Regions from separate parts of the Nonomuraea sp. NPDC050383 genome, predicted to be linked through region 1. Evidence: predicted binding sites of a transcription regulator. Region 1 holds the regulator's gene; each other region holds the start of a gene.
What was found. The regulator LexA, encoded in region 1, represses DNA repair genes until DNA is damaged. The targets are predictions, from matches to a motif close to TCGAACANNTGTTCGA.

Region 1 (7,305 bases):
GCTCGTCACCAACGGCAAGAACGGCCTGCAGACCCGCTCCGCCGGCGAGGGCGACGAGGTCGTCACCGTCGACCTCGACCGGGTCACGGTCCAGCTCGACCCGGTCGCCGAGTGGCGGCAGAGCTACCTGGAAGCGGGCCGGCTCATGCGCGACCACTTCTGGCGCGCCGACATGAACGGCGTCGACTGGCCGGCCGTCCTCGACCGCTACCTGCCGCTCGTGGACCGCATCGGCTCCTACTCCGAGCTGATCGACCTGCTGTGGGAGGTGCAGGCCGAGCTGGGCACGTCCCACGCCTACGCCCGCGCCAACGCCGCGCCCGCCGACCCGCGCCGCCGGCAGGGCCTGCTCGGCGCCGACCTGGCCCGCGACGAGGACGGCACCTGGCGGGTCACGCGCATCCTGCCCGGCGAGTCGTCCGACCACGACGCCCGCTCGCCGCTGCTCGCGCCCGGCGTGGCCGTACGGCCCGGCGACGCGATCGTCGCCGTCGGCGGGCGCCCGGTCGACGCCGTGCGGGGCCCGCTCGCGCTGCTGTCCGGCACCGCCGGCCGTCCCGTCGAGCTGACCGTACGACCCGCGTCGGGCGGCGATACGCGCCGTGTCGTCGTCACGCCGCTGGAGGACGAGACCCCGCTGCGCTACCACGAGTGGGTCGAGGGGCGCAGGGCGTTCGTCCACGAGGCGTCGGGCGGCCGGCTCGGATACCTGCACGTACCGAACATGGTGGCGTCGGGCTGGGCGCAGTTCCACCGCGACCTGCGCACCGAGATGGCCCGCGAGGGCCTGGTCGTGGACGTCCGGGAGAACGGCGGCGGCCACACCTCGGAGCTGGTGCTGGAGAAGCTGTCCCGCCGGGTCACCGGGTGGTCGCACGCGCGCGGCTACGAGCCGATGCGCTACCCGGGGGACTCGCCGCGCGGCCCGATCGTGACGGTCACGGACGAGTTCGCCGGATCGGACGGCGACATCGTCAGCGCCGGCGTCAAGAACCGCGGCCTCGGCCCGCTCGTCGGCACCCGCACCTGGGGCGGGGTCATCGGCATCGACTCGCGCTACTCGCTGGTGGACGGGACGGTCGTCACGCAGCCCCGGTACTCGTTCTGGCTGGAGGGCCCGGGATGGGGCGTGGAGAACCACGGCGTGGACCCGGACGTGGAGGTGGTGACCACCCCGCAGGACCGGGTGGCGGGACGCGACCCGCAGCTGGAGAAGGCGGTGGAGCTGGCACTGGCCGCCCTGGAGGAACGCCCGGCCGCCACCCCGCCATCCCTTCCCCCACTGGCGCCATGACGGGGTGACCCGCTGTCCGTCTAACCTGGCGCCGCGATTTTCCCTTCACCCGCGACGCCGGGCGAGGCACGGGAGGGCTATCGCTGGAGGCGGTCCAGGACCTCGCTGAGGATCGGCTCCGTGGTGGCGAAGTTCAGCCGTACATGGCCTTCGCCGCCCGGGCCGAACCCCGTGCCGTCGCTCAGCAGGACCTTGGCCTCCCGTTCCAGCACCTCGGCCATGCCGGAACGGCCGTAGTCGAGCCAGGCCAGGTACGTCGCCTGGGGCAGGCGGTAGCCCACCCCCTCGGGCAGGCGGGCGGCGATCGTCTTGCGGTTGCGGTCCAGCAGGGCGACGGTCTCCTCCAGCCAGGCGTCGCCGTGCCGCCACGCGGCGATGGTGGCCTCCACACCGAACACGTGCGACGACCCGTACAGGAACGGCGGCTGCGCGGCGAGCGCCGCACGCACGGCGGGGGAGCCGATGTGGGCGACCGAGCAGCGGATGCCGCCCAGGTTGAACGCCTTGGTGGCGGACGTCAGCGTGACCGTCCGCTCGGGCAGGAGCGTCGCGAATGGGATGTGCTGGTTCGGGGCGTACGTCAGATCTGCGTGGATCTCGTCGGCGATGACCAGGAGGTCGTGCCGTTCGACGTGCTCGGCCAGCTCCTCCAGCTCCCGCCGGGTGAAGACCCGGCCGGTCGGGTTCTGCGGGTTGACCAGCAGCAGCACCCGGCACCCGGACAGGTCCGGTACCTCGAACCGCCATGAGTCACCCTCGTCGGGCACGAGCTGGAGCGGCGTGAGCGGCCGGTCCATGGTCTCCAGCGTGCCCAGGAACGGGTGGTAGGCCGGGGTGTGGAGCGCCACCCCGTCGCCCGGCCGGGTCCACACGTGGAGGACCACCTGGAGCGCCTGGTTGATGTCGGAGAAGGTCCGCACGAACCCCGGGTCGGGGCTCCAGGAGTACCGGGCGGCCATGCGCTCGGCGAACGCCTCCGCCAGGGGTCCGCAGCCGGGATCGTCAAGCCAGATCGGGTAGCCGAGATCGCCCTCGGCGCGCCGCCTCAGGGCTTCGGCCACCGCGGGGGCCGTGGGCAGGTCCATGTCCGCTACCCAGGCGGGAATGACGCCGGGACCAGCTTTGGCCCACTTCAACCCGTCGTGCAGGGCCTTGAGGTCATCGGGGCTCGTTGCATCGGTCACCGGATCATTCTAGATTTCCGGCGCTTTGTCGCCATATGCCAGGGCCGGTTGCGGATCGGGGAGAGCGGTGCCTCAACGGAAGCGCGGCAGGGCGGTCTTCCGCACGTGCGACGCCTCGACGGAGAGCGGCGCGCCGTCCTGGCCGAGCGGGTGGAGCTGGGGAAGCTGCCGCCCTTGGTCGTCGACGAGAACGGAGTGCGGCTCGTCCGGGGCGAAGGCGTGGCGCTCGCCCCATTGGCGGAGAGCGACGACGGCCGTGAAGAGATCCTGCCCGGCTTCGGTGAGCCGGTAGGTGTGTCGTCTGCCGTCGGTGGCGGCGCCCTTGTCCAGGATGCCGTGCTCGACGAGCCTGCGGAGCCGGTCGGTGAGGATGTTGCGGGCGATCCCCAGCCGCTGATGGAACTCGGTGAAGGTCGTCGCCCCGTCCATCGCGTCGCGGATGATCAGCAGGCTCCACCGGTCGCCGATCAGGTCGACGGTCCGCGCGACCGGGCAGGCCGGGTCGGTCCAGGCACTTCCCGCAGCGAGTGTGACGTCCACTGGGCCCTCCGTGATGAGTTGCAATATGAAACCAGTATGCCCTAGCGTCAGATGAGTTGCATTTCGCAACTTATCGGAGGGTGATATGGCGCCAGGATTGACCGGGAGGCAGCGGGCCGTGCTCGCGCTGGTGTGCGCGGTGGCGGTGTCGACCATCTACGGCATCCAGCCGGTTCTGGAGGCCGCGGGCGAGGATCTCGGGCTGAGGGAGGGGGCGCTGGGGTGGCTGGTCGCCGCCGGCCAGATCGGCTATCTGGCGGGGCTGGTGCTGCTGGTCCCGTTCGGTGACCTGTTCGACCGCCGCAGACTCATCACGGTGCACCTGCTGCTCACAGCGGCAGGCGCGGGGGTGGCCGCCGCCGCTCCCAGCGGCGGCATCGCGATCGCGGGCCTGGCGCTGGCCGGCCTGTTCGCCGTGGTCGTCCAGATCACGGTGGCCTATGTCGCCGCCGTCTCGCCGACCGGCGAGCGCGGCCGCAACATCGGAGCGGTCACCTCGGGCGTGGTCATCGGGATTCTCGGAGTGCGGGTGGTCGCGGGCACCCTGGGCGAGCTGGCCGACTGGCGCATGGTCTACCTCGTCATCGCCGGGCTTTGCGCGATGCTCGCGCTCGCCGCCCGATTCACCCTCAAGGCCGACATCCGCCGCCCCCGAGCCCGGTACGGGCAGTTGCTGTCATCGGTGGGTCGTCTGGTGGTCGGCGACCGGCTCTTCCTCAGCCGGGGACTGGTCGCGTTCTTCCTGTTCGCCTCCTTCGGCACGCTGTGGAGCGGACTGGCGCTCCCGCTCGGCGACGCGCCGTGGCACTTCGGCACCACCGAGATCGGATTGTTCGGACTCGCCGGTCTCACCGGGGCTTTGGGCGCGGCCCGGGCCGGCCGATGGGCCGACCGGGGTCTGGCGTCCCCGGTCACCTGCTGGTCGCTGGCCCTGCTCACAGCCGCGTGGCTGCTGATCGGTCAAGCGGGGTCGTCGCTGTGGCTGTTGATCGTCGGCGTCATCCTTCTGGACTTCGCCGTGCAAGCCGTTCACGTCAGCAGCCAGCACCTGCTCACCGCCGCCCGCCCCGACCAGAGCAGCAGCGTCATCGGCGCCTACATGGCCTTCTACTCCCTCGGCTCCGCGCTCGGCGCGATCACCACCACGTGGGCCTACAGCGCCGCGGGATGGCCGGCCGCCAGCCTGCTCGGCGGAGCTTACGCCGCCCTCGGACTCCTCGTCGCCATCTCGACCCGACGTTTCACCGCCCTGCCGGGGGCGCGGCGGCCGGGTGAGCCCGTATCGGCTACGTCCCGCTGACACTTGGTGGCGCGAGCGCACAGCGCTGAGCGAGCACCGTTGACCGGCCTTGCAGCCCCGCCACTTCATCAGGGCTTCCGGCGCCTCCCGGCCACCGCTGCGTTCAGCCGGCGGGTGGGGAGGTCGTCACCAGGTCCGCCGCGAGGCCGGCGACCGGCCGCCGCAGGGCAAGTGGGGCTCGAACTCGAACACCGTGACGGGGGCAGGGCGCGAGTCGGCTGCCGTGACCGGGGCAGGGCGCGAACTCGAACGTCGACTGGGGTAGGGCGCGACTCGAACACCGTGACCGGGGCCTCGAATACCGCGACTGGGGCAGCGCGCGAGTGGACCGCCGCGACCGGGGCAGGGCTCGATGCCGGGCTCGACGAGCTCAACGCCGAGGGCGCGGAACGAAGGCTGCCGGTGCTGCTCGCGGCTCCCCGGGGTCATCCCGGGGAGCCGTCGGCGGCGGCAGGGTGGGTCAGAGGCGGCGAAGAACCGCCACGACCTTGCCCAGGACGCTGGCCTCGTCGCCGGGGATCGGGTCGTAGTTGGGGTTGTGGGGGACCAGCCAGACGTGGCCGTCCTTGCGCTTGAAGGTCTTGACCGTGGCCTCGCCGTCGATCATGGCGGCCACGATGTCGCCGCTCTCGGCGACGGGCTGCTGACGCACGACCACCCAGTCGCCGTCGGCGATGGCGGCTTCGATCATGGAGTCACCGGCGACCTGGAGGAGGAACAGGGTGCCCTCGCCGACGAGTTGCTTGGGCAGCGCGAAGACGTCTTCGACGCTCTCCTCGGCGAGGATCGGCCCACCGGCGGCGATCCGGCCGACCAGCGGCACATAGGCGGCCGTGGGCCTGCTCACCGTGGGCTCCTCGGAGGAGGCGTCGGGGTCGACCCACAGTGCCGGCTCGCCCGGCAGGCGGACTTCGAGGGCGCGCGGCCGGTGCGGGTCACGCCGCAGATAGCCCTTGCGCTGCAACGCCGTCAACTGGTGCGACACGCTCGACGTGCTCGTCAGCTGGACGGCCTCGCCGATCTCACGCATGGACGGCGGATATCCGCGCTGTTGCACCGAATCGCGAATCACTTCGAGAATCTTGCGCTGCCTGGGCGTCAGGCCCAGGGAGTCGCGCCGGCGCACCGCGAGGTCTGTGACCCCGTTTGCGTCATCTCGCTCGCTCATGCTCTCCTCCTCGTCGCCGGGTGGCCTGCCGCTCCGGCCTGCCCTCCCGGTCCGTGGTCTCCATGTCGCACACAGCGACCGTATCGCTGTTGAAGATCATCTTCAAACAATTGTTCGAGTCGTCCTCGAAATTATCAGTGACGTGGTGTACAACATCGTACGGGAGTTCGATCGACACCGTGTTCGATTTGCTGATCTTAATGGGGTCTTTTTCTCGGACCCGGACGGCGTGGGAGGTCAATCGTGCGCGTCACCGCGGTCACGGACATGACCAGCGACGACGCCGGGCGGCAGCGGGTCGCCGAGGGCCGTACAAAAGCGATCAAGAACGACGGTGTCGAGGGCGGGCGGACCGTGGGGGAGGACAAAGCGTTCAGTATTCGCGAACGCCTCGGTTTACGCGACAATTCACCATCCAGGCGGGCCGAGGTGGTGGTGGTCAGGTGGCGAGAGTGGCCGGACGCAGAACGACGGCAGAACGACGGCGGGACGGCTGCAGGACGACGGCAGGACGGCCGGAGCCGACACGCCACGCTCGTTGGTCATCGTGCGGAGCTCGGCGTCACCCATGGGCGGGGCCGAGCCGTACCCCAGCGGGAGGCGGCCGCGGTGCGTGGAGATGGGACCGAGCCGTGCTTCAGGGGGGAGGTGGTCGCGGTGCGTGGAGTCGGGAGGGGCCGTACTTGTGGGGAGGCGGTCACGCTGCATGGAGATGGGACCGAGCCGTGCTCCAGGGGGAGGGGGATCGCGGTGCGTGGAGATGGGGCGCCGGCCCGTCGTGACGGCGGGTCTCGTGCTGTGAGGCGGATCGGCTGAGCGCTTCGGGCGTTCTGGCCGTACTGGATGGTAAGGCCGGGCGCGGCGACCGAGCTCGGCGCGCGGCCGGGTGGACCGCAGGGGTCACTTCGAGGGGTGGGGTTCAGATGCGGGAGGACGTCTCGCGTAGTGATGGTGTGTCGCCGGGCGCCGACGCGACGGCGGCCCGCGGGGCCGGTCGCGCCTTCGCCGCGGGAGGAAGACCCCAGCTGTGGCTCGTACCACCCCCCAGAGCAGAGGCCGAGGGCCTCGGCCTCCCGGCTGGGCGATCCGGAAGGAGGGGCGGCGGGCCGGGCGGGGGAGGCGCGGCCGTCCCGGAAGGCCGGTGGGCACGGGGAGGCGGCTCGTTTCCGGCGAACCGGTCGGCAGGGGTGGGCGGCCGGGGTGGCGGATCTGTGCCGGTGGCGCGGATCGGTTCTGTCGTTCAGGGTGGCCGCAGTGAGGCGGCCGCAGCGGGCCGGGGGCGAGGATCCGGCCAGAGACGAGGGGCCGGCCAGGCGCTAAGGGGCGATCAAGAGCGAGGGTCCGGTCAGAAACGAGGGGTCGGCCAGGCGCGAAGGGGCGATCAAGGGCGAGGGTTCGGGGAGAGCCGAGAGGTGGGGCTCGGCTCCGGGGCTGGTGAGAGGCGACGGGGAGCGCTCGGGCGAAGGGCCGTGCGGAAGGGACCTGTTCGGATGGGGTCTGTTCGGAGGGGCGCCGTTCGGAAGGGGCCCATGCGGACGGGTCCCGTGTCCGGGAAGCGCGGGCGGCGGGCGGCGCCGGTGCGGCTCACCCGTCGCGGACGGGCCGCGATCATGGTCGCGGTGGCGGCGCTGTTGTCGCTGTGCGGCTTCTGGCTCGGCACCAGAACGGCCGCCCACGCCGTCGCGCCCGCCCACGCCGCCACGACTGCGAATGCCGCCACGACGGCGAATGCCGCTGCGTCCGTCGCTTCGACGGCCGTCCACGCTTCGATGGCGGCGGGCTCCTTCCCGCTCAGAGGTGCGTACGGTTGATCGCGCGA
Region 2 (7,305 bases), on a different contig from region 1:
CGTCCGCGACGCCGCCACCCACCGGACCAGCGCCAAGGGCCGGACGCTCTCCGGCGAGGGCCGGTTCGCGGTCAGCGGGGACGGCCGCGTCATCGCCTACGAGCGCGCCAGCGACCACCGCCTCGTCGTACGGCGGGCGAGCGGCGGCCCCGTCACGGAGCTGCCCCGGTCGCTCGTCCCCCGGGGGAGCGGCACCGACGACGTGTGGCTCGCCCTCTCGCCGGCCGGCGACCGGCTCCTGGTGAGCCACTCCGACGACCCGGTCCGCCTGCCCGGCAAGATCGTCACGGTCGCCACCGGGAAGGTCACCGAGCTGCCCGCCTCCGACGAGCTCCTCGGATTCAGCGGCGACGGCGACGAGGTGCTGGCCCGCCGCGACGCCGGCGACAACACCACCACGCTCGTCGCCCACCGGCTCGACGGCACCGTCGTCAAGCGGACGCCGCCGCAGGTGGTGGCCAACGCCAGCGTCCTCGCCCTGGCCGCCGACGGCAGGACCGTCGCGGTGCTGATCGACGGCGACACGGACCGGAAGCGGCCGCCGCGGCTGCGGATCTACGACCTGGAGAGCGGCGAGCTGCACGAGACGGTGAAGCTGGCGCTCAAGCCGTCCGCCTCGCCGTACCTGGCCCGCTGGACGGCCGACGGGCGGCTCGTCCTGACGGTGGCGGCCAGCGACGAGGGCAGGCCGGCGGTGGTACGGGTGCTCACCGCCGACCCCGAGACGGGCGCGGTCCGGCAGAACGACACGTACTCCATCGGCAAGAGCCGGTACGCCTTCTACGCGGCGGGAGAGTGACGGACATGAGCAACGGGAACGCCACGGGGCGCACGGCGCCCGAGAGCGGCAGGGGAACGCGCGCCACGGCGGGGGCCGCGGCGCTCGTCCTGGGACTGGCCGCCGTCCTGGCCGCGCCCGCGCAGGCCGCGCCCGCTAGCGCGCAGGCCGCGCCTGCGGCCGCTTGGGGGTCGCTGCGGGAGCCCCCGCACGCCCACCTGGCCCACGGGGAGGACAGCGTCCGGTACGTCTCGATCAAGAGCTGCCGGACGAAGGACGACGTCCCGCGGCCGTGCGGCGGGTGGCGCGTCGTGATGCACAGCGGCGCGCGAGGCACGCTGCCCGACGCCCAGACGACCGCGCGTGACGCCAGGGGCAAGCCGGTGGAGGGCGTCGCCGCGCCGGTCGCCGTCAGCGGCGACGGCCGGCGGATCGCGTACTTCACCAAGAGCGGCCGCCTCGCCGTCCGGACCCTCGGGGGCGGGGTCAGGCTGCTGGCGGAGAACGCGCTGCCGAAGGCCGGCCCGGCGGAGACGGCCCTCCAGCTCTCGGACGACGGCTCCAGGCTCGCCGTGTCCTTCACCACCGAGAAGCCACGGGACACCTTGATCTTCGACACCGAGACCGGTGATCGGATCGGCACGATCCCGGCGGCGTACGAGCTGAAGGGCTTCAGCGCCGACGGCGGCGAGGTGCTCGCCGGGACGGAGGACGACGAGGGGACGCAGGTCCTGCTCGCCTACAGCGACGCGGGGCAGGAACTGGCCCGCGTCACGCCGCCGCAGCTCGTCGCGTCGAACGGCCCGCAGGCGCTGTCCGGCGACGGGCGCACGGTGGCGGCCGTCGTGCGCGGCTCCAAGCAGCAGCTGGCGCTGTACGACATGGTGAACGACCAGGTGACGGCGCGGCTGAAGGTGAAGCTGCCCGCCGGGGATGCCGAGATGGTCGACTGGACGGGGCCGTCGCAGGTCACGGTGCACCTGATGCGGTACCACGACACCAAGCCGACGTCGGTGACGATCGCGCAGATCGACTCCGGCACCGGCAAGGTGACGATCAGGGACACGTACACGCTGCTGAAGGACACGTTCGTCTTCGCCGCCTGCGGCGGGTGACGAAGAGGGGCGGCGCGGTGGGGGAGGGGGGCATACGCTGCGGGCGTGAAGGTTCACTCCACCAAGGCGATGGCGGCGCGGGCGGTCGACCTGTGCGCGGTCCTGCTGTACGAGGGACCGCCCGGTGGACCGCCCGCGGGGATGCCCGCCGGGCCGGGTGCCGGGCCGTCCGCCGGGGCGGGTGCCGGGCCGTCCGTCGAGTCGGTGGCGGCGGTCCTGCGGGCCCATGGCGAGACGGTCGTCCCCGTCCACGGCGCCGGTCCCGTCCACGGCGCCGGTCCCGGGCCGGCCGGCGGGGACCTGCCGGTGGGCCGGGACGTGCCTGCCCAGCCGGTGAGTCCAGGGGTGGCGATGAGCCCGTACCTGGACGAGGACGACGTCGCCGCCATGCGGGAGGCGGCCGAGCGGCTGGTGGAGGTGCTCGCCGCGCCCGGCCCGGATGAGGCCGCCGGCCTGCTCAACCGGCTGCTGGCCGGCACCGCCCGGCCGCCCCGGCTCACCAGCCACGGCGGCACGAGCCCCTGGCATGTGCACGTGGACAGCCGCGACGACGCGCCGTGGGCGGAGTGGTTCCTGGCGTCGTCGGCGATGGCTCTGGCGGTCCTGCTGGCCGAGCACCAGAGGGTGCCCGGCGGGCTGTGCGCCTCACCCGGCTGCCGCCGGCCGTACCTGGACCTGGGGGGCGGCAGCCCGCGCCGCTACTGCAGCGCCCGTTGCGCCACCCGCGAACGCGTCGCCGCCCACCGCTCCCGCGCCTGACCACCCCGGTCCTCCGCTCCGGTCGGGGGACCGGAGGGGCGGGGCGTGCGGGACAGCAGCGCGTACCCGCCCACGGCCGCCAGCTGGAGCGCCGCCCCCACCAGCAGGGCCGTGCCCACGTCGTGCCCCACCAGTGGGCCCGCCACCGCGGACCCCGCCGCGAAAGATGTGATCTTGAGGCTGGCGCCCGTGGTGAAGATCTGGCTCCGCCGCTCCGCCGGCGCCTCGCGGTGCCGTACCGACAGCAGGGCCGTGAGCTGCGGCCCCTCCGCCACGCCCGCGAGCGCCGCGGCGAGCACCGCCACCCCGAACGCCCCCGTGAACGGTCCGGGCCGTGCCGCCGCCAGGTGCGGCGTGACGGCGGCGAGCGCGAGTGCCGCGCCGAGGAGCAGGGTCGCGCAGACCAGGATCGCGTCGGGGGAGGGCGACGTGCTCCGCCGCCGGGCCAGCAGGGCGTTGGTGGCCAGCGCGCCCCCGGCGGTCACGGCCAGCAGCAGCGCCCCGTACGCCGCCCCGCCCGCCAGCGCGCCACCGAGCAGCGGCGCCCCGACCACGAACATCGGCACGCCGGCGTAGGAGACCATCGAGGTCACGGTCGCCCGGCGGAGGGGCGCGTTCCGGCCGATCGCCGTGAAACCGGCGGCCAGCTCCCGCCGGATGCCCTCGGTCCGGACCCCGCGCTCCGGGCGGCCGGGCAGCCGGTACGCGATCGGGGCCGCCGCCACCATGAGCGCCAGCGACACCACCACCGCGCTCCGCCCGTCCCACGCGGCCGCGACCCCCGCCACCGCCGCCGGACCGGCCAGCCCCGCGGCGTTGTAGCTGATCGCGTCGAGCGCGCTGGCCCGCTCCAGGCGTCCCGCCGGGACCAGGAGGGGCAGCTGGGCGGTCCAGCCGCCGGTCAGGGCGGGCCCGAGCACGCCCGCGAGCACGGCCACCCCGATCAGCGCGGCGTCGGGCACGTGGCCCAGGCCGAGCAGCACGACCAGCAGGCCCCCGGTGTAGCCCAGCAGGCAGCCGGCGAGCATCCTGCCCGGGCGTAAGGCGCGGTCGAGCAGCACCCCGAGCAGGGGTCCGCCGATCGCGGCCGACGCGGTGAGCCCGGCCAGCAGCCACGATGCGACCACCGGCGACCCGGTCAGGGCGAGTCCGGCCACGAGCAGGGCGGGACCGGACATCTCGTCTCCGGTTCGGGCCGTGATCGCGCCGAACATGTAACGGGCTATCATCAAAGAGACGTTACAGCGTGGCCTATGGTGCCGGGAAGGGGGGCGGTCAGCCGTCCGTGTCGTGGACCCACCGTTCGGTGAAGAGGCGGGGGCGGCCGGGTGTGGCCGGCCCATGCCGGCCGACGACGGCAGCCGTCCCTTCCGGTGGATGCCCGGTGGACGTCCCGCGGGAGGGGCGAGTCGAATGGATGTTTGAAGATGGGCATACACTCGGCGGTATGAGGGGTGTTTTCCAGGCGTCCCTGCTGGGGCTGGACGAGGACGTCGCCGTCGGCCCGCTCGGCTCCACGGTGCGCCGGACGCGGCTCGACCACGGCGCGTGGATCGACGTGCGGCCGGGCTGGCTGTCGGGCGCGGACACGCTGTTCGAGCGGCTGGCGGAGTGCGTGCCATGGCGGGGCGAGCGGCGGCGGATGTACGACAAGGTGGTCGACGTCCCGCGGTTGCTGAAGTTCTACGACGAGGGCGAGCGGCTGCCCGACCCGGTGCTCGACGACGCCCTGCGCGAGCTCGACGCCCACTACGAGGAGGAGCTCGGCGAGCCGTTCCGCACGGCGGGCCTCTGCTACTACCGTGACGGCCGCGACAGCGTGGCCTGGCACGGCGACACCATCGGCAGAGGCGGCACCGAGGACACCATGGTCGCCATCATCTCGGTCGGCACCCCGCGGCCCCTGCTGCTGCGCCCGCGCGGCGGCGGCCACTCCATCCGCCACGACCTGGGCCACGGCGACCTCATCGTGATGGGCGGAAGCTGCCAGCGCACCTGGGAGCACGCCGTGCCGAAGACCACCCGGCCCACGGGACCGCGCATCAGCATCCAGTTCAGGCCGCGCGGGGTCCGCTGACCGGGCGTCTCCGGCGCTCGTGGGCTCAGATTTCGGTGGTGTGCGGGACCTGCCGGCTCAGCCGGTACGCGCGGGGCGGCAGGCCGTACTCCTGCCGGAACGCCCGGCTGAAGTGGAACGGGCTGACGAAGCCGGAGGCCGCCGCGACCTGGCCGACGTCCATGTCGGTGGCCTCCAGCAGCCGGGCCGCGTGCCGTACCCGGGCCTGCCGGACGGCCCGCATCGGCGGCGTGCCCGTCTCGGCCGTGAAGAGGTGGGCGAAGCGCGACGGCGACAGCGCGACGGCGCGCGCCAGCGAGGCGACCGAGTGCGGGGCGCCCGGCTCGGCGGCGATCAGCGCGAGCGCGCGGCCCACCCTGGGGTCGCCGCCCTTCCCGTCGCCGCTCTCCTCGCCGGGGTGGCGGGCGGAGGCGGTGGCCAGGACCAGCACCTCCTCGACCGCGCCGAGCACCAGCTCCCGCGCCGCCGCCGACCCCGCCACAGCCGCCCCGGCCGCCGCGACCCCGGCGTCCGTGCGTGGGGGCTCCGGCGCCGTGGAAGCGGCCACCGAGGCGGAGCCGGCCGGGGGAAGCCAGCGGGAGTCGCGCAACGCCCGCCGGAACGCCTGGTCGAGCCGCTCGTGCAGCGCCCCCGGCACTCCGGCCACCAAATGGCACCCCGCCGCCCGCGCGTACGGCCCCAGCCATCCCGGCCACGACGGGCGCGGCTGGAAGTGCGCCCACCAGAACCGCCATCGCTCCGCCCCCGGCGCCACCCGGTAGTGCTGCGCCGCGCCCGCCGCCAGCACCACCAGATCGCCCGGCCCGGCCATGAACGACGCGCCGGCCTGCTCCACCAGCCCCGCCCCCGCCTGCGTCCACATCACCAGCCAGCTCGGCGACCCGGCCGGCCGGCGGGTCGCGTATCCGGGCGCCCGGTCGAAGTGGCCCACGATGACCATCTCCGCGGCAGGAACGGATATGTCGTCAGCGGTCACGGGCATACCTTTCGACGGGCCGGGTTCCTAGCGTGAGAAGCATGACGCTCACCGCCTTCCACGACCAGCTCGCCGCCTTCCACGACCGTGGCTACGCCGTCGTGCCCGGGCTCCTCGCCCCGGCCGAGGCCGCCGAGCTGCGCGACACGTTCATGGAGCTGCACGCCGGTGGCCCCATACCGGGACATTTCCAGCCCCAGCCGCAGGAGCCCGGCCGGCCGTACGACATCCTGCGCGACTACCCGCGGGTCATGCACCCCCACCAGGTGAACGGCCTGGCCCTGCGCCGGCTCCTCGACCCGCGGATCGCGGCGATCCTGCGCGAGCTGCTGGGGGAGGAGCCGATAGCAGCCCAGAGCATGTTCTACTTCAAGCCGCCGGGCGCGCGCGGGCAGGCGCTGCACCAGGACAACTTCTACCTCCAGGTGGAGCCCGGCACCTGCGTGGCCGCCTGGATCGCCCTGGACCGCATCGACCGGGCGAACGGCGGCCTGGAGGTGGTGCCCGGCACGCACAAGATGGACCTGTTCTGCCCCGAGGAGGCCGACCTGGACGTGTCCTTCACCCGGGAGTACGTCCCGCCGCCGCCCGGCCTCGAACCCGTGCCGGTCGACATGGAGGCCGGTGACGTGCTCTTCTTCAACGGCAGCCTGGTCCACGGGTCAGGGCCGAACACCACGGCCGACCGGTTCAGGCGCAGCTTCATCTGCCACTACACCGGCCGCTCAGCCGAGCGGATCTCCGTCCACTACCCGACGCTGACCATGTCCGGCGAGCCCGTCACGCTGGAGCCGGCGGTCGGCGGCGGCCCCTGCGGCACGGACGTCACCGGTCCCCACTGACCAGCTCCCACTGACCGGCCTTCACCGGCCGGCTCCCACTGGCCGGCCGGGTCGCTGTCGACGGTCCGCGCCTCCGTCAGCCGCCGGAGATGTCCGACTCGGCGTCGTCGGGCACGACGCAGTCCCACGGGTCGTCCAGCCAGCCGTCCGGCAGCTGCACCTTGGTCCGCTCGCCCGACTTGCCGCGCGGGGTGTCGGTGTTGGGCGGCCACGGCTGGTCCTGCTCCAGCCTGGCCAGCCCGTCCCTGAGCTGGTCGAGCGATTCGGCCGTGGCCAGCTGCCGCCGCAGCTCGGCGCCGACCGTGAAGCCCTTGAGGTACCAGCCGACGTGCTTGCGGAAGTCGGCCACGGCGTAGCGCTCGAGGTCGAAGCACTCCACGAGAGCCTCGGCGTGGCGGGCCATCATGGCCGCCACCTCGCCTAGGCTCGGCCGTACTCGCTCCGGATGGCCGTCGAAGGCGTTCGCCAGGTCCCGGAACAGCCATGGCCGCCCCAGGCAGCCGCGCCCCACGACCACGCCGTCACATCCTGTCTCGGCCACCATGCGCAGCGCGTCGTCGGCGCACCAGATGTCGCCGTTGCCCAGCACCGGGATCTCGGGGACCGCCTCCTTCAGCCGGGCGATCGCCTCCCAGTCGGCCACGCCGCCGTAGTGCTGCCTGGCCGTGCGCGCGTGCAGCGCGATCGCCGCGACCCCCTCCTCGACCGCGATGCGGCCGGCGTCGAGGTACGTCAGGTGGTCGTCGTCGATGCCCTTG
Region 3 (7,305 bases), on a different contig from region 1:
ACGCTCACGGCGGACGGCCGGGCCGGACATGCCGCGGTGCGGCGGAAGGTGGACGGCATCCGCGCCACGTTCCTCGCCGGCCTCACCGAGGAGGAGTACCGCGAGACCGTCGGCGTCCTCCAGCACATGGCCGGCAACCTGGAGCGCGCCGCCCTCCCGGGCAGGGCCGACACGTGACGACCGCCCGTACCTTCCTGAACATCGCTCTGTGGATCATCCAGGTCCTGCTGGCGGCGATGCTGGTCAACAGCGCCGTGCAGAAGCTCCTCGGGAACGAGGAGTTCGTGGCCGGGTTCGCCAGGCTGGGGTTCGGCGCCTGGTTCCTGTACCTGGTCGTCGTCCTGGAGCTCGCCGGGGCGCTCGCCGTGCTGATCCCCCGGCTGGCGGGTCCGGCGGCGTGGGGCCTGGTGCTGATGATGTGCGGCGCCGTCGTCGCCGAGCTCGCCGTGATGCGCGGAAGCGTGGTCCCGGCGCTGAACGTGCTCGTCATGGCGGCCCTCGTCGCCTGGGGGCGGCATCGCGGCACGGTGGAGGTGTACCGGCGGATCGCCCGGCGGTGAGGCCGATCGCCGGAAGCTGACCCGGGCCGATCGGGCGGCGTCCCACCCGTGCGGCCGCAGGACGCCTGCGGCCCACAAGACGCCTGCGGCCCGCAGGATGCCTGCGGGCCGCGATGTGCCGTCCGGCCGGCGAGGCCGGCCGCGAGAGATCGTGAGGTGCGCTTACGCGGAGGAGGCGGGGGCCTGGTTCACGGCCGGGCCGCGCAGGTCGTACGCCATCCGGCCCGGCTCCGCCCGGTCGCGTCCGGCGCCGGCCTCGCGGGCGGCCTCGTCGTCGTCATCGTCGCCGGCCTCGTCCACGCCCTGCGGATCGTCCTCGTCCTGGGGGTCGTCCTGCGAGGAGCCGTGGGGCTCGTCGTGGGGGCCGTCCGGGGTCTCCGTGGTGGCGGCGGCCGCGGGCTCCGGCTTGACCCAGGTGCCGTTGCGGCGGGCCAGCAACTCCTCCAGCAGGGCGTCCCACTGCGCGCCGACGGCGTCGATGTCGTACGTGCGGGCCGTCTCCAGCGCACCGGCGGCCAGCCGGCGGCGCAGGTCCTCGTCCTCGATCACCCGCATGATCGCCGTCGCGAGGTTGGCGTTGGTCCGCGGCTTGACGAGCAGCCCGTCGACCTCGTCGGTGATCATCTCCTTGGGCCCGTGCGGGCTGTTGAAGCTGACGATCGCCAGCCCCTTGGCCATGGCCTCCAGGATCGTCATCGGGAAGCCCTCGTGGCGCGAGCTCAGCACGAAGATCGACGCCTTCTCCAGCTCCGCGCCCACGTCGGACGTCGGGCCGGGCAGCACGACCTTGCCCTCCAGGCCGGCCTCGGCGATCTGGGTGCGCAGGTTGTCCTCCTGCGGACCGGCGCCGAAGATGCGCAGCTGCCAGTCGGGGTGCGCCTGCGCGACCTGCTCCCAGGCGGTGATCAGCCGGTGGAAGCCCTTGAGCCGGGTCATCCGGCCGACGGCCACGACGACCTTGGCGTCCAGCTTGGACAGGCCGCCCTCCATGGGCGGCACGGCGTTGGGGATCCGCACCAGGCGCTTGGGCTTCTTGGGCAGCGTGGCGCGATAGTCGCGCAGGTCGGCCTTGGTCAGCGTGGTGAGCGCGTCGAAGCGGCGGTAGCGCCACTTGATGAGCTCCTGCATCGGCTCCACCTGCGTGCGCAGGGCCACGTGCTCCTGGCCGACCGTGATGACGCTGGGCAGGGCGAGCTGGGCCATCGCCAGGTTGAGGCCGGGCCGGGTCGCCATGAGCACGCCGGTGTCGAGCGAGCGGATGTAGCGGGCCAGCTTGAGGTCGGTCCACAGGTTGAACCGGTGGTAGGCGGTCTCCTCCTTGGGGATCAGCCGGCTCGGCATCTTCGACAGCATCGCCCGCATGGGATCCGGGCTGGGGTCCAGCCGGTCGTCCAGGAAGCGGAACTTCACCCGCGGGTCGATGGGGAAGAACGGCTGCTCGGCCTCCTTCAGGATGGAGACGATCTCCACGTCGTGCTCCCGAGCCAGGTAGCTGGCCAGGTTGAACACGGTTCTGATCGTCCCGCCCATGCCGTTGGCGTGCAGCAGCAGGATCCGTACCTGATGAAGGGAAGGGGGCGGCGCCTTGCGCGCCTTGCGCCGGTTGTAGCCCTTGTACAGCCGGACCATCGCCGACCTGCTCTTGCGTGCCAGTGCGCGCACCTGCGGGATCCCCCTTGGCTCGAGAGTGTCACAACACACGTGGCCGGCGGTGAGCCACTCTCACCACCGGCCTATTGTCTCGCTTCGGCGGAGTGCACCATTCATCCCCGTGGCACTATCCCCACCTATGATCATTAGACGCCTCAAATGCCATTAAGGTTGCACCGGTGATGCAGCCGAGATCCCGCGCCATGTGCCCGTGAGCAGTCCGGGACGGAGAGTGCGCGGGGGCCGGGCAGCCGGGCCAGGACCGCGGCTGCCCGTCAACTCACCGGCTACGCCTCGTCCGGCTTCCGGCTGTCCTTCTTGGCGTCCTTGACCTGCCTGCTGGTCTTGATCGCTTCCTTCTTGGACTTGCCGGACTTGGTCGCCGGTTTCTTCTTGGCTTCTGCCATCGTTTCCCCCGAGTGGCTATGGTGCCCGAATGGCACACTAAGCCGCTTAATACCCGTTTAGCACTCCAACCCGACATTGCATCCCGGGCGAGTCCGGTCAGGGCTGCCCCAAACGCCGCAAAGTGTCACAGCAGAGGCAGCTGTTCGGCCGCCGGAGGCTTGGCGGGCGGTGTGGCCGCGGAGCGCGGCGGGCGGACGCGGCGGGTCCGCCCGGAGGTGGTCGCGCCGACCCCGTGGTGCTCGGCCAGCCGCCTGACCTGCTCCGTGATCCGCCGCTGGTACGCCTGCGGCGCGTAGGCGCCCCTGCCGTACAGCTCCAGGTAGCGCGGCACGAGGCGCGGGTGCTCGCGGGACAGCCACGTCAGCCACCACTCGCGCGCCCCTGGCCGCAGGTGCAGCACGATCGGCGCGATGTGCGTCGCGCCCGCCTCGGCGATCTCCTTGACCGTGCGGTCGAGCTGGGCGGGGGAGTCGGTGAGGTAGGGCAGGATCGGCGCCATCAGCACCCCGCAGTCGATGCCGCGCTCGTTGAGCGTCGCGCACACCTCCAGGCGCCGGCGCGGGTCGGGGGTGCCGGGCTCGGCGGAGCGCCAGGCATCGGCGTCGAGGAAGCCGACCGAGACATTGGCGCTGACGTCGGTGACCTCGGCCGCCTCGGCGAGCAGGTCGAGGTCGCGCAGGATCAGCGTGCCCTTGGTGAGGATCGAGAACGGGTTGGCGGCGTCGCGCAGCGCCTCCAGGATGCCCGGCATGAGCCGGTAACGGCCCTCGGCGCGCTGGTAGCAGTCGACGTTGGTGCCCATGGCGACGTGCTGCCCGCGCCAGCCCGGGGCGGCCAGCTCCCTGCGGGCCAGCTCGGCGGCGTTGACCTTCACAATGATCTTGGAGTCGAAGTCCGCCCCGGCGTCGAGGTCGAGGTAGCGGTGGGTGTTGCGGGCGAAGCAGTAGACGCAGCGGTGGCCGCACCCCCGGTAGGGATTGATCGTGTACTCGAACGGGACACGGCTGGCGGCGGGCACCCGGTTGATGATCGAGCGGGCGTGGATCTCGTAGAACGTCATCCCCCGGAACTCGGGGGTGTCGAACGTGCGCGTCACCGCGCCGCGGGCGAACAGCGGCACGACCGGATCATCCGCATCGGTACCCGTCAGGCGGAGATTGTCCCAGCGCATGTCCTTGATTGGAACAGAAGTTCGATGATGATCGCAAATGGAAAGAGGCGGCAATTACCTGACAGGGCGGGGGCTAATGATCTTCAGGGTTGGGCAGAACACCCGCACAGAGCTTGCGTTCCGGAGGTGCACCCATGGCCTGGTCGCAGGACGAGGAGCGATTGCTGGCACAGATCGAACGGCACCTCGTCGACGACGATCCCCGTCTCGTGGCGCGACTGGAGTCGTTCAACGAGCGGGTCCGACGCAACGAGGCCAAGGCCGCCGGCCAGGGCCGGCTCCGGCCGAGGCCGCGCCGCTCGACGGTGATCATCCTGATCAGCTGGGTGCTCATCGCCACGCTCGTGGCGACCCTGCTGGTCATGGTCCTCCAGCACGGAAGCGCCACGTCCTTCTGATCCGCATTTCCCCATCTCGGCCCGTGTGTAGCCGTCTTGGGCGGATTTTTGAGCCTTTGTTGGGTGATCGAGCGCGGAGCTCCAGCTCGCGGGCCGGGCGCCCTCTCTCGCCGTAGGTCTCCTGCGGTGGTCGACGTCGCCTCGGACTCGCCCTGGCCATGGGATGCTCGCGCACGTATACTCGTAGACGAGTGTTCGTACACGAGCTACCGAGCGGAGGCGCGCGAGATGGCGAAGCGGCGGAAGGTGGGGAGCCTGCTGGCCCTCGCCGTGCTGTCCGTCGTGGCACAGCGCCCGATGCACGCCTACGAGATGGCCTCCGTCCTGCGGGCCCGCGGCAAGGACCAGGACATGGCGATCAAGTGGGGGTCCCTCTACACCGTCGTGCACAACCTGGCCCGGCACGGCCTGCTGCGGGAGGCGGGCAGCGACCGGCAGGGCGGCCGGCCCGAACGCACCGTCTACGAGATCACCGCCGAGGGCCGCGCCGAGCTGGCCGACTGGACGCGCGAGTTGCTGTCCGACCCGGAGGAGGCGCCGCGCAGGTTCGAGGCGGGGTTGTCGGTCATGGGCGGGCTCGCGCCCGAGGAGGTGACCACCCTGCTGCGCCGGCGGCTCGACGCCCTGGAGCGGCTCGTCGCCGCCCAGCGGGAGGCGCTGGAGCGCGACGCGGGCGACCTCCCGCGGCTGTTCGTCCTGGAGTCGGAGTACGCCCTGGCGATGCGCGAGGCCGAGGCCGCCTGGACCCGGTCGCTGCTGGAGGAGCTGGCCGCGGGCACGTTCCCCCGGCTGGCGGAGTGGCGGGCCTTCCACAGCTCGGGCCACATCCCCCAGGACATCGCCGGCCTGGCCGAGAGGGGGGCCGTCACGGACTGACCCGGACATGGAGGAGGGCCCCGGAGGAGGTGCGGGAACACCGCCGCCGGAGCCCTCGGAACCTCGAACCGAAACCCGCGCGGGCGGATCCCGGCCACGAGATGGCACTCGCAAGCATATCCGGGCCTCCCCGCGTGGACCTGCACGCCCACACCACGGATGGGGAACGACCATGCGCAACCTGAAGACCGTCGTCGAGCACGTGACCTCCGCGGACGGCACCGCCGTCGCCTACCGCCGGCTCGGTGACGGGCCCGGGCTGGTGCTGCTGCACGGAGCCATGCAGACCGGGCCGAGCAACATCGAGCTGGCCCGCGCCCTGGCCGGCTCCCACACCCTCTACGTGCCCGACCGCCGCGGACGCGGCGCCGGCGGCCCGCGACGTCCCGGCCACGGCGTGCGCCAGGACGTCGAGGACGTCTGCGCGCTGCTCGACGCCACCGGGGCGCGCGACGTGGCCGGGGTCAGCTCGGGCGCGATCATCGCCCTGCTCACCGCGCTGTCCCGGCCCGACGTGCGCCGCGTCGTCGCGTTCGAGCCGCCGCTGGACCTCGACGGGTCCAACGACACGGGGTGGCTGGCGCGCTTCGACCGGGAGATCGCCGAGGGGCGGACCAGCGCCGCGCTCGTCACCGGCATGCTGGGCACCCGCATGGGGTCGCCGGTGTTCCGGCTCATGCCCCGCCGCCTGACGGAACGGCTCACCACCACGTTCGTCGAGCGGCAGGAGCGCAACGGGACGGGGGAGGAGCCCGGCTTCCGCGAGCTGGCCCCCACGATCCACCACGACGCGCGGGTGGTCGCCGAGACGGCCGGCCTGCTGCCTCGGCTGCGCGAGCTGCGGGCCGAGGTGCTGCTGCTGGGCGGCTCCAAGAGCCCGGCCTACCTGAGGAAGAGCCTCACCGCGCTGGAGGGCGTGCTCCCCGACGCCCGGCGGGTCGTCCTGCGCGGCCTGAACCACAACGCCACCGGCAACGCCGCCGCGGGCGGGAAGCCGGAGGCCGTCGCCCGCGAGATCGCCCGCTTCCTGTCCTGAGCCCCAGGGTCAGAGGCCGCGGAGGAAGGCGGCGGCGATCGGCGCGGCGACCTTGCCGCCCGTCCCGCCGCCCTCCACCACCACCGCGAACGCCACGTCGTCCTTGAACCCCATGAACCAGGCGTGCGTCTCCAGCTTCTCGCCGGTGCCGTACTCGGCGGTGCCGGTCTTGCCGTGGGTGCCGGCCGGCAGGCCCGCGCCCTTGGCGGTGCCCTTGGTGACCACGGCGGCGGTCAGCTTGTGCATGGACTCCTTGACCCCGTCGGGCAGCGGGTGCTCCTCGGCCTTCTGCGGGAGCCCGGGCACGAGCGTCGGCGGGCGCCAGGTGCCGTCGTCGATGGCGGCGGCCACCGACGCCATCGACAGGGGGCTGGCCGTGATCCGGGCCTGCCCGAACGCCTCGGCGGCGAGCTCGGCGTCGGACTGGGCGCGCGGCACGCTGGCCTTGGTGGCGGGCACGCCGATGTTGAGCGGCTGGTTGAAGCCGACCGACTCCGCCGTCTCCAGCAGCTTGTCGGCGCCGAGCCGCCGCTCGGCCATCGGCGCGAACGTGGTGTTGCACGAGTGGGCGAAGGAGTCGAGGAACGACAGCGACCCGAACTCCTCCTCCTCGGAGTTGCGGATCTTCAGCCCGCCGACGGTCGCGTACTTGGGGCAGGTGACCGAGTCGCCGGGTGAGACGCCCGCGGCGAGCAGCCCGATCGCCGTGACCGCCTTGAAGGTGGAGCCCGGCGGGTAGCGGCCGTCCAGGGCGCGGTTGAAGCCGCCCACGTTGTTGACCACGGCCAGGATCTCGCCGGTGCTCGCCTTCACGGCGACCATGGAGGTGGGCTTCTTGACGTCCTTGACCGCGGCGACCGCGGCGGCCTGCGCGCGCGGGTCGAGGCTGGTCTTGACCGGCTCGCCGTCGGTGCCCTCGATGGTGTGCAGGGTCTTGCCGGCGACCTGGATCTGGGTCGTGGGGGTGCCCGCGAGCTTCTTCTGGAACGTCTCCTGGAGCCCGCCCCGGCCCACGGCCTGGCCGACCTTGTAGGCGCTGCCGAGCTTGGCGACGTCCTTCTTGGTGGCCTTGTCGAGGTAGCCGACGAGCTGCTGCACCGAGCCGCCGGCCTTGCCGTCGTCGATGCGCCCGCCGTCGGCGTCGGTGATCTTCGCCCGGTCCGGCCAGCTGGTCTTGATCGTGAACGACGCGCCGGACGTCAGGGA
Region 4 (7,305 bases), on a different contig from region 1:
TACCAGCGTCGTCATCAGTTGTGTCGGTCCACGGCGACTTGGCACCAGCGCTGTCACCACCCGCGTCACTCCATGGTGCTGCGACGTTCGGGCTGTCACCGGCCGTGCTGCTCCATGGTGCTGCGACGTTCGGGCTGTCACCGGCTGTGCCGCTCCACGGTGCTGCGACGCTCGCGAGGTCGTCGGCTCCGCCTGTCCACGGCGACTCCGTACTCGCACCCGCATGATCGTCCGGCTCCGGCTCCTCCAGCGGTGACCAGGTGCCCGAAGGTGCCCTGGCCATGAATGGATCGTCCGCGTCGGCGGACTGCCCGGTGGTCGCAGGTGCGTCGGCGTTCCCGGACGGGGTGGTTGGTCCGGCGGCCCAGAAGGGGTGCGTGCGGTCCAATGACTGTGTCGGCCAGGTGGGGGCGCCATCCTCGACGCCATCCGGGTGGCCGGCTTCCGTTGCCTCAGTGAGGGCTGGGGGCTGGGGGTCCTGGTCGTTGAGCTCCTGGGGGCGCTGACCTGTGAGGTCGGATGAGGGGAGGTCAGGCTCCGGGGCGGCGGAGGTGGCGCGTTGTCTGCGTTGTTCGTGCCATTCGGTCAGTGAGGGCCAGCCGTCCACCGACGGCGAGGTGTCCCCTCCCTGACCGCGTGAGCCACTCCACCCCTGGCTCCTCGACGTGTCCGAAGCGTCGTCCGGTGAGAACCCGCGCCTCCGGCGGCCGCTCGCCGCGCCCTGGCTCTGGCCGGAAGCCGCGTCCGAACGACGGCCGGACCGGGATGTGCCGGACCGGAACGTCGAGGACGAGCCGGACCGGGACGTGGAACCGGAGCCGGACGTGGAACCGGAACCGGACGTGGAGGCGGAGCCGGGCTGGCCGCGTCTGCTCGTACGGCCGGCGGATGAAGGCGGGACGTCTGGCCAGGCGCCCCAGTCGTGGTCGTGGGGCGCCTGGTCGTCGCCGCTCATGCCGAGGCCGATGGCCGGTGTTCACTCATGGGAGGCCGATCAGACGTCACCGGGCTTCGGCGCGGCGGCGGCCTTCGAGCCGCGGCCCGTGGGAGCAGCGGCGGCCGCCGGGGCGGCAGGGGCGGCCGGGGCGGCTTCGGCCGGGGCGTCGACGCGCGGACCCACGCCCAGCTTGTCCTTGATCTTCTTCTCGATCTCGTTGGCCATGTCGGGGTGGTTCTTCAGGAAGTTGCGGGCGTTCTCCTTGCCCTGGCCGAGCTGGTCGCCTTCGTACGTGTACCAGGCGCCGGACTTGCGGACGAAGCCATGCTCGACACCCATGTCGATCAGGCCGCCCTCGCGGGAGATGCCCACGCCGTAGAGGATGTCGAAATCGGCGACCCGGAAGGGCGGGGCCATCTTGTTCTTGACGACCTTCACGCGGGTGCGGTTGCCGACCGCCTCCGTGCCGTCCTTGAGGGTCTCGATGCGGCGGATGTCCATGCGGACCGAGGCGTAGAACTTGAGCGCCTTACCGCCGGTCGTGGTCTCGGGCGAGCCGAACATGACGCCGATCTTCTCGCGAAGCTGGTTGATGAAGATCGCGGTGGTGCCGGTGCTGTTGAGGGCGCCGGCGACCTTGCGCAGCGCCTGCGACATGAGGCGGGCCTGGAGGCCGACGTGGCTGTCGCCCATCTCGCCCTCGATCTCGGCCTTGGGCACCAGCGCGGCGACCGAGTCGATGACGATGATGTCGACGGCGCCGGACCGGATCAGCATGTCGGCGATCTCCAGCGCCTGCTCACCGGTGTCGGGCTGGGAGACGAGCAGCGCGTCGGTGTCGACGCCGAGCTTCTTGGCGTACTCGGGGTCGAGGGCGTGCTCGGCGTCGATGAACGCCGCGATGCCGCCCGCCCGCTGCGCGTTGGCCACCGCGTGCAGGGCCACCGTGGTCTTGCCGGAGGACTCCGGTCCGTAGATCTCGACGATCCGGCCGCGCGGCAGGCCGCCGATGCCCAGCGCCACGTCGAGAGAGATGGAGCCGGTGGGGATCACCTCGATGGGAGCCCTGGCGTCATCGCCGAGGCGCATGACGGAGCCCTTGCCGAACTGCCGCTCGATCTGGGCGAGGGCGGTCTCGAGGGCCTTCTCGCGGTCGTTGATAGCCATGGGAGCTCCCCCTGAAGGGTCGTGGTCCGATTCAGTCGAGTGAAAGCTACGGCCTGCCACCGACATTTTTCTGTGGGTCGTCGGGGAGGGCGGAGTCCCCGGCGTCTCTCATGGTAGCCGAACGGCTGTTCGATCACACCGGTAACACGCTGCCCGGGAGTCGCCGATCGCCGTGCCGCCCCGCTGCGCCCTGCCGGCGCCCGATCGCCCGCTCTGCGTGGTACCGGCCGCCCGCTCTGCGTGGTCCCGGTCGCCCGCCCTGCCCCGCGTCCGGCTGCTCGCCCTGGTCGGCCGCTCGCGTCGCTGGACGCCGCCGTTGCGCGGCGTGACGGCTGCGCGTGCGTGTTCTCCGGCGTGGCACCGGCTCCTCGCCCCGCGTGCACTCGGCCGTTTCCCCGCGGGCGATCCTGAGTGGTCCGGGGTCGGCGGCGGGGCGGTCGTTCAGGGCGGGGACGTGACCGTGGTGGTGTCGTCGGTGTCCGTGGTGCTGGGCGAGCCGTGCAGTCGCACGGCGGCTCCAGGGCGGCGCTCCGGTCGCCGAGCGATCGGCTGCCGTCGGCTCTCTCTGTGAGTGCGCCGCGACGGTACGTCCAGATCGACCGTATATGCGGTGGTTTGCGGCATACGTGTTGCCAGCCGATATGAGCCGGGGAGACTCATGGGTGGAGGGTTGGAGGCGACGACGTGGCGAACACGTACACCGGGGAACGGCGCGCCCATCTGGAGGCTCTCGCCGAGCTGCTGCCCGAGCAAGGACTGGTGAGCCGCATGATAGGCGGCGACGATCCGATGCTCTGGGTCTGGCATCCGGACACCGGGCGGCAGACGATCATCTTCGCCACCCCCTCGCGCGGGGGATGGATCTTTCTGTGGGCGCCCGGCGGTCAGGGACGGGTGGAGGAGCTCGCGCGCACGGCCGGGGCGCTGAGGCGGACGCTCGACGCGTCCCCCCGGTGACGTCCTGAGGTCACCGGAGCGACGACGCCACGTTCTCCACCTGGCAGACCGCTCGCCAGACGCTCTTCGCGCTCTCGCCCTCGGCCAGCGCCTGCGTGACCGTGCGACCGCCCAGGGGCGCCAGCACGTAGTCGCGGGCCCACGAGTCGGCGTAGGTGTCGCCGAAGTGGGCGCGCATCCGCCTCCAGAACTCGGTCAACCGCATCACTCAAGTATGGGACCACCGGCGGCATGGGTAGGACACCCGCATGGCCAAGACTCACAAACCCTCACCCCCGAAGACCAACAAGACCAAGGCGAACCGTGCCAGGCGCCGCGAGTTACGCCTGGCGCAACGTCTCGCCGTGCAGAAGGACAAGGCGGAAAGGTCCGAACGGCACGCCGGCATCAGGCAGGCACCCCGCGCGGGCGAGCCGAGGACGCGCCGGGCATCGCGGCGGTAGGCCGTCCCGCATCCAAGGAGCGGCGACAGGCCGTACCGCATGGAGAGAGCGGCGGCAGGTCGCAGGGCATCGAGACAGCGGCGACAGGTCGCGCCCCGTCCGAACACAGGGCGGACATCGGCACGGCGGCTCGAAGCGCGGGTTCCGAAGTGGGTTCAGAGCACGCGTGAGCCGTACATCTCGCCGAGGTGGTCGGCGAGCAGCTCCAGGCGGGCGCCGTCGGGATCCCGGAAGTAGATGGAGGCGCCGCTCTCGATCTGGTGCGGCACGCCGGCCACCTCCAGCTTCCCGCGCAGACGCTCCCACGTGGCCGTGTCGACGGAGATGGCTATGTGGTGCAGCCCGCCGAGCACTTCCTGGTACGGGCCGAGGTCGAGCCCCGGGAAGTCGAAGAAGGCCAGCAGGTTGCCGTTGCCGATGTCGAAGAAGAAGTGGCTGGAACCCTTGTAGTCGCGGTTCTCGATGATCTCCGTGAGCGGGAACTCCAGAAGCTCCTGGTAGAACCGGATCGTCCGCTCCAGGTCCGAGGACACCAGCGCGAAGTGGTGCAGCCCGCGAGCGCTGCTGGGTGGCCGGTGCGGTAAGAGGTAGCGCTCCCTGATCTCCTCGCGGCGCGCGTCGATGGCTGCTTGGTCGATGCTCACGGTCGCTCTATGTCCGCCTGTGTGCCCGCTCAATCACCAGGGGCCGCCACAATGCGTTTTCTGTCGGTACGGCGAGGCACTATGGGCAGGTGAGCTCGCTCGACCATTTCAGCCAGGTGACCAGGCAGTGGTTCGCCGGAGCCTTCGTCGCGCCCACGGCGGCGCAGGAGGGGGCCTGGGAGTCCATCGCCCGGGGTGACAACACGTTGGTCGTGGCGCCGACGGGCTCCGGCAAGACGCTGGCCGCGTTCCTGTGGTCCCTCGACCGGCTGGCCGCCGAGCAGTCGGAGCACCTTGAGCAGGCCGAGCGCCCCGAGCCGTCCGCGCCGGCCGAGCCGGCCGGGCGCTCCAGGACGGCCGGGAGTGAGAGGGGCGTGTCCCGGAGGACCAAGGGCGCCGGGGGAGCCAGGGCCGCCTCCGGGGGGACGAAGGGCGCCGGAGGGGCGAAGGGCGCGTCCGGGGGGACGAAGGTGCTGTACGTCTCCCCGCTCAAGGCGCTGGCCGTCGACGTCGAGCGCAACCTGCGCGCACCCCTGACCGGGCTCAAGCAGACGGCCCGGCGGCTGGGCCTGCCCGTGCCGGAGATCTCGGTGGCCATCCGGTCCGGCGACACCCCGGCCCAGGACCGCAGGCGGTTCGCGGCCAAGCCGTCCGACATTCTCATCACGACGCCCGAGTCGCTGTTCCTGCTGCTGACGAGCCAGGCGCGCGAGGCGCTGCGCGACGTGCGCACGGTGATCATCGACGAGGTGCACGCCGTCGCGGCGACCAAGCGCGGCGCGCACCTGGCGCTCAGCCTCGAACGGCTCGACGCGCTGCTCGACCGGCCGGCCCAGCGGATCGGCCTGTCGGCGACGGTCCGGCCGGTCAGCGAGGTGGCGGCGTTCCTGGGCGGCTCCCGGCCGGCGACCGTGGTGCAGCCGCCCTCCGACAAGCGCATCGAGGTGGAGGTCGTCGTCCCGGTCGAGGACATGACGGAGCTGGAGGGCGGGCCGCGCCGGGGCGACGGCGACGACCTGGTGCCCGATCCGGCCAGCCGCTCGATCTGGCCGCATGTCGAGGACCGGCTGTTCGACCTCATCGGGGCGCACAGCTCGACGATCGTGTTCGCCAACTCCCGGCGGCTGGCCGAGCGCCTCTGCACACGCCTCAACGAGCTGGCGTACGAGCGAGCCCATGGACCCGGGACGGCCGACGCGATCGACCTGTCGATCTGGGAGACCGACCCCCACCGCGAAGGTGACAGCGGCGGCGACGGCCACGGTGACGGCGATACACCCGGCCCCCGCGCGTCCGGCCCCGGCGCGTCCGACCCTGGCACGCCGCAGTCCCGCACGCCGGACGGCCCCGACGTGGGACGGCTGGTGCGGCGGAGTCCCGCGGAGATGATGGCGCAGGCCGGCGCGAGCAAGGGGGTGGTGACCGAGATCGTCCGTGCCCACCACGGGTCCGTCTCCAAGGAGGAGCGGGCGCAGATCGAGGAGGCGCTCAAGTCGGGCCGGCTCCCCGCCGTGGTCGCCACCTCCAGCCTGGAGCTGGGCATCGACATGGGCGCCGTGGACCTGGTCGCCTGCGTCGAGGCGCCGCCCAGCGTGGCGAGCGGCCTGCAGCGCATCGGCCGGGCCGGCCACCAGGTGGGCGCCGTGTCCAAGGGCGTGATCTTCCCCAAGTACCGCGGCGACCTCGTGCAGACCGCGGTCGTGGCCGAGCGCATGAAGAACGGCGAGATCGAGGAGCTGCGCTACCCCCGCAACCCCCTCGACGTCCTCGCCCAGCAGATCGTGGCGATGACCTCGCTCGACGAGTGGACGGTGGACGAGCTGGAGGCCGTGGTGAAGCGGGCCGCCTCCTACGCCACCCTGCCCCGCTCCGCGCTGGAGGCCACGCTCGACATGCTGGCCGGCCGCTACCCGAGCGAGGAGTTCGCCGAGCTGCGCCCCCGTGTCGTGTGGGACCGGGTGACGGGGACCCTGCGCGGTCGGCCGGGCGCCCAGCGGCTGGCCGTCACCAACGGCGGCACCATCCCCGACCGCGGGCTGTTCGGCGTGTTCCTGGTGGGCGAGAAGGCGTCGCGGGTCGGCGAGCTGGACGAGGAGATGGTGTACGAGTCGCGGGTCGGCGACGTGTTCGTGCTCGGTGCGACGTCGTGGCGCATCGAGGACATCACGGCCGACCGGGTCCTCGTCTCCCCGGCCCCCGGCCAGCCGGGCAAGCTGCCGTTCTGGCACGGCGACGCCCCGGGCCGCCCGGCCGAGCTGGGCAGGGCTATCGGCGCGTTCCTGCGCGAGCAGGCCGCGAACGGCTCGACCGAGCGGGCGCGGGCCGCCGGGCTGGACGAGTACGCCGCCGCCAACCTCCAGTCCTACCTGGCCGAACAGCGCGAGGCGACCGGTTACGTGCCCGACGACCGCACGCTCCTGGTCGAGCGGTTCCACGACGAGCTGGGCGACTGGCGGGTGGTCATCCACTCCCCGTACGGCGCGCGGGTCCACGCGCCCTGGGCGCTGGCGATCAACCGGCGGCTCCAGGAGCGCTACGGCGTCGACGTGCAGGCGGTCCACTCCGACGACGGCATCGTGCTGCGCATCCCCGACACGCTGACCGAGCCGCCGTCCGACGTGGCCGCGTTCGACGCGGAGGAGATCGAGCAGATCGTCACCGAGGAGCTGGGCGGGTCGGCCATGTTCGCCTCGCGGTTCAGGGAGTGCGCGGGCCGGGCGCTGCTGCTGCCGCGCCGCACCCCCGGCCGCCGCAGCCCGCTGTGGCAGCAGCGCCAGCGGGCGGCCAACCTGCTGGGCGTGGCCTCGCGGTACGCGTCGTTCCCGATCGTGCTGGAGACGATGCGCGAGTGCCTCCAGGACGTGTTCGACGTGCCGGGGCTCGTCCGGCTGATGCGCGACATCGCCGCCCGCCGGGTGCGGGTGGTCGAGGTGGAGACGTCGCAGGCGTCGCCGTTCGCGGCGTCGCTGCTGTTCCACTACGTGGGCGCGTTCATGTACGAGGGCGACGCGCCGCTGGCCGAGCGCCGGGCCCAGGCGCTGGCCCTCGACACCTCGCTGCTGGCGGAGCTGCTGGGCCAGGCCGACCTGCGCGAGCTGCTCGACCCGGACGTGATCTCCGACGCCGAGCGGGAGCTGGCCCGGCTCGACCGGCCGCT

Region 2: the regulator LexA is predicted to act here: its motif matches at 4,062-4,077, upstream of ACIBG4_RS17675 (alpha-ketoglutarate-dependent dioxygenase AlkB).
Region 3: the regulator LexA is predicted to act here: its motif matches at 3,799-3,814, upstream of ACIBG4_RS24475 (Rv2578c family radical SAM protein).
Region 4: the regulator LexA is predicted to act here: its motif matches at 2,222-2,237, upstream of recA (recombinase RecA).

What each region holds. Positions count from the first base shown of each region.
Region 1 covers NZ_JBITIP010000002.1:100,136-107,440, forward strand. Annotated here, with positions in the region: gene ACIBG4_RS05200 (PDZ domain-containing protein) at 1-1,294, shown strand, start outside; gene ACIBG4_RS05205 (MalY/PatB family protein) at 1,372-2,478, opposite strand; gene ACIBG4_RS05210 (winged helix-turn-helix transcriptional regulator) at 2,551-3,018, opposite strand; gene ACIBG4_RS05215 (MFS transporter) at 3,104-4,318, shown strand; gene lexA (transcriptional repressor LexA) at 4,779-5,486, opposite strand; gene ACIBG4_RS05225 (hypothetical protein) at 7,016-7,297, shown strand.
Region 2 covers NZ_JBITIP010000006.1:205,456-212,760, reverse strand. Annotated here, with positions in the region: gene ACIBG4_RS17695 (hypothetical protein) at 1-799, shown strand, start outside; gene ACIBG4_RS17690 (hypothetical protein) at 805-1,893, shown strand; gene ACIBG4_RS17685 (CGNR zinc finger domain-containing protein) at 1,939-2,652, shown strand; gene ACIBG4_RS17680 (MFS transporter) at 2,592-3,881, opposite strand; gene ACIBG4_RS17675 (alpha-ketoglutarate-dependent dioxygenase AlkB) at 4,100-4,729, shown strand; gene ACIBG4_RS17670 (helix-turn-helix domain-containing protein) at 4,755-5,705, opposite strand; gene ACIBG4_RS17665 (phytanoyl-CoA dioxygenase family protein) at 5,747-6,547, shown strand; gene dusB (tRNA dihydrouridine synthase DusB) at 6,624-7,305, opposite strand, start outside.
Region 3 covers NZ_JBITIP010000010.1:34,600-41,904, forward strand. Annotated here, with positions in the region: gene ACIBG4_RS24460 (MarR family winged helix-turn-helix transcriptional regulator) at 1-177, shown strand, start outside; gene ACIBG4_RS24465 (DoxX family protein) at 174-560, shown strand; gene ACIBG4_RS24470 (glycosyltransferase family 4 protein) at 723-2,222, opposite strand; gene ACIBG4_RS24475 (Rv2578c family radical SAM protein) at 2,743-3,789, opposite strand; gene ACIBG4_RS24480 (DUF3040 domain-containing protein) at 3,924-4,187, shown strand; gene ACIBG4_RS24485 (PadR family transcriptional regulator) at 4,416-5,063, shown strand; gene ACIBG4_RS24490 (alpha/beta fold hydrolase) at 5,236-6,099, shown strand; gene ACIBG4_RS24495 (penicillin-binding transpeptidase domain-containing protein) at 6,109-7,305, opposite strand, start outside.
Region 4 covers NZ_JBITIP010000009.1:228,586-235,890, forward strand. Annotated here, with positions in the region: gene recA (recombinase RecA) at 995-2,104, opposite strand; gene ACIBG4_RS23695 (hypothetical protein) at 2,789-3,061, shown strand; gene ACIBG4_RS23700 (DUF3046 domain-containing protein) at 3,072-3,266, opposite strand; gene ACIBG4_RS23705 (VOC family protein) at 3,660-4,148, opposite strand; gene ACIBG4_RS23710 (DEAD/DEAH box helicase) at 4,238-7,305, shown strand, end outside.